2 regions of the Kitasatospora sp. NPDC059571 genome follow, and region 1 is predicted to be linked to the other one. Evidence: riboswitches for the same ligand, from Rfam matches in the RefSeq annotation. Region 1 holds a riboswitch; the other holds the start of a gene.

Evidence for each region. Region 1 has a riboswitch for thiamine pyrophosphate ahead of thiO (glycine oxidase ThiO). Riboswitches for the same ligand answer to the same signal wherever they lie in the genome.
Region 2: linked by a shared signal. The riboswitch ahead of thiC (phosphomethylpyrimidine synthase ThiC) and the one ahead of thiO (glycine oxidase ThiO) in region 1 are both predicted to bind thiamine pyrophosphate.

The regions. Positions count from the first base shown of each region.
Region 1 is NZ_JBHWBW010000327.1:349-4,463, reverse strand. It holds gene ACFV0G_RS28045 (thiazole synthase) at 1-491, opposite strand, end outside; gene thiS (sulfur carrier protein ThiS) at 495-704, opposite strand; gene thiO (glycine oxidase ThiO) at 701-1,879, opposite strand; TPP riboswitch at 1,890-1,977, opposite strand; gene ACFV0G_RS28030 (NAD(P)/FAD-dependent oxidoreductase) at 2,057-3,259, shown strand; gene ACFV0G_RS28025 (Rv2175c family DNA-binding protein) at 3,355-3,720, shown strand; gene thiE (thiamine phosphate synthase) at 3,720-4,115, shown strand, end outside.
Region 2 is NZ_JBHWBW010000232.1:64-4,178, forward strand. It holds gene ACFV0G_RS23580 (SPFH domain-containing protein) at 1-1,457, opposite strand, end outside; gene ACFV0G_RS23585 (hypothetical protein) at 1,658-1,861, opposite strand; TPP riboswitch at 1,957-2,095, shown strand; gene thiC (phosphomethylpyrimidine synthase ThiC) at 2,086-3,912, shown strand.

The DNA.
Region 1 (4,115 bases):
ATGCCGAGGCCGGAGCCGATCGGCGAGCCGAGCGGCATCACGGCCGCGCAGCCGACGTCCTCCAGCTTCCGCGCCAGCACCGGGTCGTCGTTGGTGTACGGCAGCACCGTGAAGCCGTCGTCGACCAGCGTCTCGGCGGCCTCCAGCAGCTCGACCGGGTCGGGCAGCAGGGTCCGCTCGTCCGCGATGACCTCCAGCTTCACCCAGTCGGTGCCGAGCGCCTCGCGGGCCAGCCGGGCGGTCAGCACCGCCTCGCCCGCGGTGAAGCAGCCGGCCGTGTTGGGCAGCACCCGGATGCCGTTGCGGGTCAGCACGTCCAGCACCGAGCCCTGGACGGCGGTGCTGACCCGCCGCATCGCGACGGTGGTCAGCTCCGTCCCGGAGACCCGCAGCGCCTGCTCCAGCACCTCCAGGCTGGGGGCGCCGCCGGTGCCCATGATCAGCCGCGAGGAGAAGGCGGTGCCCGCGATCGTCAGCAGGTCGTCGGCCATCGCTCAGCCCCCCTGGACGGCGGTGAGGATCTCCACCCGGTCGCCGCTGCCGAGCGCGGTGGCCGACCAGGCGCTGCGCGGCACCACGGCCTCGTTCAGCGCCGCCGCGACCCCGGTCGGCGCGGCCGAGACCTCGGCCACCACCTCGGCCAGCGTGGTGGCCGCGGGCAGCTCGCGCGGCTCGCCGTTGACGGTCAGTGAGATCTGGTTCATGCGAGGGCCTTCGACTGGAAACGGCTGGGGGAGAACGGCTCGGCGAGCGGGGGGAGTTCGCCGGTCGCGAGGTAGTCGGCGACCAGGTCCGCGGTCACCGGGGTGAGCAGCACGCCGTTGCGGTAGTGCCCGGTCGCGGCGACCAGGCCGGGCAGCGCGGTCGGCCCGAGCAGCGGGGCGTTGTCCGGGGAGCCCGGCCGCAGCCCGGCGCCGGTCTCCGCCAGCGGCAGCTCGGTGAGGCCGGGGACGAGCTCGTGCGCGTCGCGCAGCAGCTCGTACACCCCGCCCGCGGTCACCGTGGTGTCGTAGCCCTGCTCCTCGGAGGTCGCGCCGATCACGAGCTCGCCGTCGGCGCGCGGCACCAGGTAGATGTGCTGCCCGCGGACCACCGCGCGGACGTTGCGGGACAGGAACGGGCGGTACACCGGCGGGACGTGCAGCCGCAGCACCTGGCCCTTGACCGGCCGGACGGCCGGCAGCACGCCCTCGGGCAGGCCGGGCAGCAGGTGGCTGCGGCAGCCCGCGGCGAGCACCACCCGGCCGGCCGTCAGGTCGGCGCCGTCGTCGGTGCGGACGCCCGCCGCCCGGTCGCCGGCCAGCAGCAGTTCGGCGGCGGCGGCCCGGTGCAGCACCACCCCCGCCCGGGTGCAGGCCTCGACCAGGGCGCGCGCCAGCCGGCGGCCGTCCACCTGGTGGTCGCCGGTGACGTGCAGCCCGCCGCGCACCCCGGGCGCGAGCATCGGCTCCAGCCGGCGGCACTCGCGGCCGGTCAGCCACTCGGAGGCGAGGCCGAGGCGGCCGTGGAAGTCGTGCAGCTCGCGCAGCTCCGCGCGGTCGTCGGCGTCGAGGGCGACCGCCAGGGTGCCGGTCTGCCGGTAGCCGGTGTCCAGGCCGGTGGCCCCGGTCAGTTCGGCGGCGAACGCCGCGTACCGCTCGTTGGACGCCATCCCCAGGCGCAGCAGCGGCTCCTCGCCGTACTGCAGCTCGGTCACCGGGGCCAGCATGCCCGCGGCGACCTGCGCCGCGCCGCCGCCCGGGGCGGGGTCCAGCACGGTGACCGCGAGCCCGCGCTGCGCGGCCCGCCAGGCCACGCCGAGGCCGATGATGCCGCCGCCGACCACGAGCACGTCGGGGTGCGCTCCGGCCGGGGACGCGTCGGTGTGAGGCCGTGCCACGTCGCTGCTGCTCCCTTCGCCGGCATGACCCGGATCAGGTTCGGACGGTCGCGGGCCGCCTCAGCCCGCCTCTCAGCCCGGTGCACCGGGCTCCCGTGTGAGGTGTGCACCCACCATAACGCCGCGTGTCACGGCGGCCGAAAACGCGTACGCAGGGTGGACACCCCGGCGGATAGGGTGGCCGCCGTGGCTGAACCGAGCGGTATCGAGAGCGTCGTCGTCGTCGGCACCGGGATGGCCGGTGCCCAGTGCGCCCTCGGGCTGCGGCAGGGCGGCTGGCGGGGCCGGATCGCGCTGGTCGGCGAGGAGCCGCACCGCCCGTACGACCGGCCGCCGCTCTCCAAGGACGTGCTGCTCGGCGGCAGCGAGTCCACCGCCTTCGACATCGACTGGGAGCACCTCGGGGTCGACCTGCTGCTCGGCCGCCGCGCCACCGGCCTGGAGCCGGGGGTGCTGCACACCGACGCCGGCCCGCTCGCCCACGACCACCTGGTCCTCGCCACCGGCGCGGAGGCCGTCGAGCTGCCCGGCACCTCGGGCGCCCGGGTGCTGCGCACCCTGGACGACGCGCTCGCCCTGCGCAAGGCGCTCACCCCCGGCACCCGGCTCGCCCTGGTCGGCGCCGGCTGGATCGGCGCGGAGACCGCCACCGCGGCGCGCGCCCTCGGCTGCGAGGTGACCGTCGTCGAGGCCGGCCCGCAGCCGCTGCCCGGCGTGCTGCCGGCCGGGATCGGCGCGGCGATGGCCGGCTGGTACGCCGAGGCCGGTGTCGAACTGCGCTGCAACGCCGCGGTGACCGCCGTCGCGGAGCACGGGCTGCGGCTCGCCGACGGGGGCCGGATCGACGCCGACCTGGTCGTGGTCGGGGTCGGCGCCCGCCCGGCGACCGGCTGGCTGGCCCGCTCCGCGGTCGCCCTGGACCCGGCGGGCGCGGTGCTCGCCGACGAGCGGCTGCGCACGAGCGCGCCCGGGGTCCTGGCGGCCGGCGACTGCGTCTCCTACCCGTCGGCCCGCTCCGGCACCCGGCTCACCGTGCAGCACTGGGACCACGCGCTGCAGTCCGGTGCGGCCGCCGCCGCCTCGCTGCTCGGCTCCGACACGCCCTACGACCCGGTGCCGTACTTCTGGTCCGAGCAGTTCGGGCGGATGGTCCAGTACGCGGGCCGGCACGCCGAGGGCGACGAGCCGCTGCACCGCGGCTCGCCCGCGGACGGCGCCTGGTCGGTGCTGTGGCTGCGCGACGGCGTGCTGACCGCGGTGCTCTCGGTGGACCGCCCGCGCGACGCCAACCAGGCCAAGCGGCTGATCGACCGCGGCGCCGTGCTGGACCCGGCGGCGGCCGCCGACCCGGCGGTGGCGCTGAAGGCCGCGGTGCGCTGAACCGGGGGCGCGCGGGCGGTCACGATCCGCCATCGGTCCGCCGGGCCGGACGGGGCTGCGTGCGCCCGGGGTGCCACAGGTGGCAGTCTGGTCCCGTGAGTGAGATCGATCCCAAGATTGACGCCCTGGTCCCCGCGTGGCTCTACCTGCCCGACATCTCCGAGCGCTGGGGTGTGCAGGTCACCGAGGTCCGCAACATGGTGAAGGCGCACACCCTGCTCGCCGTGCGCCGCGGCGAGAACAAGTCCCTCCAGGTGCCGGCCGCGTTCATCACCGACGACGGCCCGGTGAAGCACCTCGTGGGCACGCTGACCGTGCTGCGCGACTCCGGCTTCAGCGACGAGGAGATCCTCGAGTGGATGTTCACCGAGGACCCGTCGCTGCCGGGCACCCCGATCCAGGCCCTGCACGAGAACCGGGCCACCGAGGTCAAGCGCCGCGCCCAGGCGATGGCGCTCTGATGGCGGACGCCCGTACGCAGCTCGCCGGCGCCCGGCTCTACCTGTGCACCGACGCGCGGCGCGAGCAGGGCGACCTGCCGGAGTTCCTGGACGCGGTGCTGGCCGGCGGCGTCGACGTCGTCCAGCTCCGCGACAAGGGCCTGGAGGCCCGGCAGGAGCTGGAGTACCTGGAGGTCTTCGCCGACGCCGCCCGGCGGCACGGCAGGCTGTTCGCCGTCAACGACCGCGCGGACGTGGCGCACGCCGCCCGCCCGCAGGTGCTGCACCTCGGCCAGGACGACCTGCCGGTGCCGGCCGCCCGGGCGATCCTGGGCGACGGCGTGGTGATCGGCCGGTCCTGCCACGCCGAGTCCGAGGTGGACGCGGCGATCGCCGAGCCGGGCGTCGACTACTTC
Region 2 (4,115 bases), on a different contig from region 1:
ACCGGGATCGCCTGGGTCACCACGCGCTGCGCGGCCTGCTCGGCGCCCTCGGCCGACTCCTTCGGCGGGCTCATCGCGGACAGCAGCTGCCGGGCCAGGCCCAGGCCGGTGCCGCCCATGGTCAGCGCCTTGGCGAACATGTCGCCCATGCCCTCGGCGCCGTTCAGCAGGACCATGTGCTCGACGTTGCCGAACGCGTCCGCACCGGCGCGGACGATCTCCGGCCAGTTCTCGGCGAGCTGCTGCGCGACCACGGCCTCCTGGTTCTCCGCCAGGGCCGCGGCACGGGCCTTGATCGCCTCGGCCTCGGCGAGACCCAGCGCGCGGGCCGCCTCGGCCGCCGCCAGACCCTTCGCCTCGGCCGCCGCCGCCTCGGCCTGGCCGGTCGCCTTGGTGGCCTCCGCGGACGCCAGACCGCGGGCCCGGGTGGCCTCCGCCTCGGCGTTGGCCGCGATCTTCACCCGGTTCGCCTCGGCCGCCGCCTTCAGCTCGGTCTCCCGGGCGAGCGCCTCGGCCGCGGAGATCCGCGCGTCACGGTCGGCCTGCGCCTTCGTCCGGGTCTCGTACGCCCGGGCGTCGGCCGGCTTGCGGACGTCCGCCTGGAGCTGCTGCTCTTTGCGGTGCGCCTCCAGCTCGGCGACCTTGGTCTCCTGGACGACGACCTCCTGCCGCGCGGCGGCCTGCGCCAGCGGGCCGGCCTGCATCGCCCGGGCGGTCGCGGTCTCCATCTCGGCCTGGTAGCCGGCCTGCTGGATACCGGAGTTGCGGGTCGCCTCGGCCTTGCGGGCGAACGCCTCCTGCTCCGCCTGGGTGGCCTGCCGGTCTGCCTCCGCGGCCGCGATGCGCGCGTCGCGCTGGACGGCCGCGGCGTGCGGCGCGGCGAGGTTCTTGATGTAGCCGGTCGGGTCCAGGATCTCCTGGATCTGCAGCGAGTCGATGATCAGGCCGAGCTTCTCCATCTCGGCGCCGGACGCCGCCCGGGTCTCGCCGGTCAGCCGCTCGCGGTCGCGGATCATGTCCTCGACCGTCAACCCGCCGACGATGGAGCGGAGGTGGCCGGCGAACACGTTGTGCACCCGGTGGCCCATCATCTTCTGCTGGTCCAGGAAGCGGCGTGCCGCGTTCGCGATGGACACCGGGTCGTCCCCGACCTTGAAGATGACAACGCCCTTGACGTGCACCGGAATACCCTGCGACGTCACGCACTCGACGTCCAGGTCGGCCTCGTTCAGGTCCAGGGACAGCTTGCGCACCACCTGGACGCCGGGCATCACCAGGGTGCCGCGGCCGGTGACGATCCGGAACCCCAGCCCGTCCGCGACCCCCTCGGAGCGGTGCTTGGAACCGGAGATGATCAGTGCCTCGTTCGGCTCGGCGACCCGCCACATGAGCTTGAAGAGCACGATCAGGATGATGAGTGCGGCCAGGCCGGCCGCTGCTGCGATGCCGATGAGCATCGGCTGATTCCCCCTTCAGGGCACACCCGTGTTCCGTGGCTGCGCTCTGTTGTGCAGGAAGGCGCGGAACGCGGTGGCAGCAGGAGATTCTGCGCCTCTCCCGATCACTTGGGAAGAGCATTTTGTCGAGCCTTTGCTGCAACTGCGTCCCGGCCCGGTCACCGCCGTCCGCAGCGCCGCCGACCGCCCCTGGCGGCCGGTCAGATCAGCGGGGCCACGTACACCGTCCGCGGCGGCTGGTACTCGACCACCACCACCGCCGTCCCCGGCGACAGGCTCTCCCCCGGCACCGCCGGGTACGCGAGGAACGCCTCGGTGCCGCCGCGCCCGGGGACGTGCACCATCACCTCGCCGACCAGACCCGGCCCGACCCGGCCCGTCACCCGCCCCGTGCTGCCCACCATGCGCCCAGTGTGCCCCGGGAGTCCGCTGGCCGGAACCCGTCTGGACCGGGGCGGGAGCGCCCGCTACGGTGTTGACGTCTTGTTGCAGGCAGCCGCCTGCGACCAACGGGAGCTCGGAGCACCGGGCTGAGAGGGCGCTGAAAGGTCCGCGGGTACGCGAACCGACCGCTGCGCCGACCGCAGGAACCTGACCGGGTAATGCCGGCGTAGGGAGTAGAGGTCTGATGACCACGTTCGAAGCACAGCCGCAGTCTGCCTCCGGCCGGGCGGCCGGCACCGTCCGCAGCGCGTCCACCGGCTACCCCACCCCGGCCTGGCGCAAGGCCTACCGCGAGGGCAGCCGCCCCGACCTGCGGGTCCCGTACCGCGAGGTCGACCTCACCAACGGCCGCAGCGTCCCGCTGTACGACACCTCCGGCCCGTACACCGATCCGTCCTACGAGGCGGACGTGCGGCGCGGGCTGCCCGCGCTGCGGGACGCCTGGATCCGCCAGCGCGGCGACGTCGAGGAGTACGACGGCCGGGAGGCCAGGCCGGAGGACGACGGGATCCGGCACACCGCGCCGCGCGGGGGCAACCTGCGCAACCTCGACGCCGTCTTCCCCGGCCGGCCGCGCCGTCCGCTGCGCGGCCGCGGCGGAGCCGCCGTCACCCAGCTCGCCTACGCCAAGCAGGGCGTGGTCACCCCGGAGATGGAGTTCGTGGCCCTCCGCGAGGGCCTGGCGCCGGAGTTCGTCCGTGCCGAGGTGGCGCGCGGCCGGGCCGTCATCCCGGTCAACGTGAACCACCCCGAGGTCGAGCCGGCCATCATCGGCACCAACTTCCTGGTGAAGATCAACGCCAACATCGGCAACTCCGCGGTCACCTCCTCCATCGAGGAGGAGGTCGAGAAGATGACCTGGGCGACCCGCTGGGGCGCCGACACCGTCATGGACCTCTCGACCGGCCGCAACATCCACACCACCCGCGAGTGGATCCTGCGCAACTCCCCCGTGCCGATCGGCACCGTGCCGCTCTACCAGGCGCTGGAGAAGGTCGACGGCCGCGCCGAGGACCTCAGCTGGGAGGTCTACCGCGACACGGTCGTCGAGCAGTGCGAGCAGGGCGTCGACTACATGACCGTGCACGCCGGCGTGCTGCTGCGGTACGTCCCGCTCACCGCCCGGCGCAAGACCGGCATCGTCTCGCGCGGCGGCTCGATCATGGCGGCCTGGTGCCTGGCGCACCACGAGGAGAACTTCCTCTACACCAACTTCGAGGAGCTCTGCGACATCCTCGCGGCCTACGACGTCACCTTCTCGCTCGGTGACGGCCTGCGGCCCGGCTCCATCGCGGACGCCAACGACGACGCCCAGTTCTCCGAGCTCCAGACGCTCGGCGAGCTCGGCCGGATCGCCCGTGAGCGCAACGTCCAGGTGATGATCGAGGGCCCGGGCCACGTCCCGATGCACAAGATCAGGGAGAACATGGACCTCCAGAAGGAGATCTGCGACGAGGCGCCGTTCTACACCCTCGGCCCGCTCACCACGGACGTCGCGCCCGGCTACGACCACATCACCTCGGGCATCGGCGCCGCGATGATCGCCTGGTGGGGCACCGCCATGCTCTGCTACGTCACGCCCAAGGAGCACCTGGGCCTGCCCAACCGGGACGACGTGAAGACCGGTGTCATCACCTACAAGATCGCCGCCCACGCCGCCGACCTCGCCAAGGGGCACCCGGGCGCCCAGGAGTGGGACGACGCGCTCTCCGACGCCCGCTTCGAGTTCCGCTGGGAGGACCAGTTCAACCTGGCGCTCGACCCGGAGACCGCGCGCGACTTCCACGACGAGACGCTCCCCGCCGAGCCCGCCAAGACCGCCCACTTCTGCTCCATGTGCGGCCCCAAGTTCTGTTCCATGAAGATCAGTCAGAAGATCCGCGACGAGCACGGCGACGGAGCGACCGCCGTCGAGTCCGGCTACGACGCCGAGGCCCTGGCCGGCATGCAGGCCAAGTCCGAGGAGTTCGCCGCCCAGGGCAACCGGGTGTACCTGCCGCTGGCTGACTGACCTGCAGACGAGCGCCGTCCCGAGCGACTTTCGCCTTCCGGGACGGCGCGTCGCCGTACAGGCCTACCGGGCGGCCGGACGACGGGTGAACGCCAACCGTCCGTGCTCACCCGCCGCCGGGCATGGCCGGACGGCCTGGTCCGCGCCGGCGGCGCGTCGGCAGGAGCCGTTCTGCCGACGTGTGCGGCGGTGCTCCTCAGCGC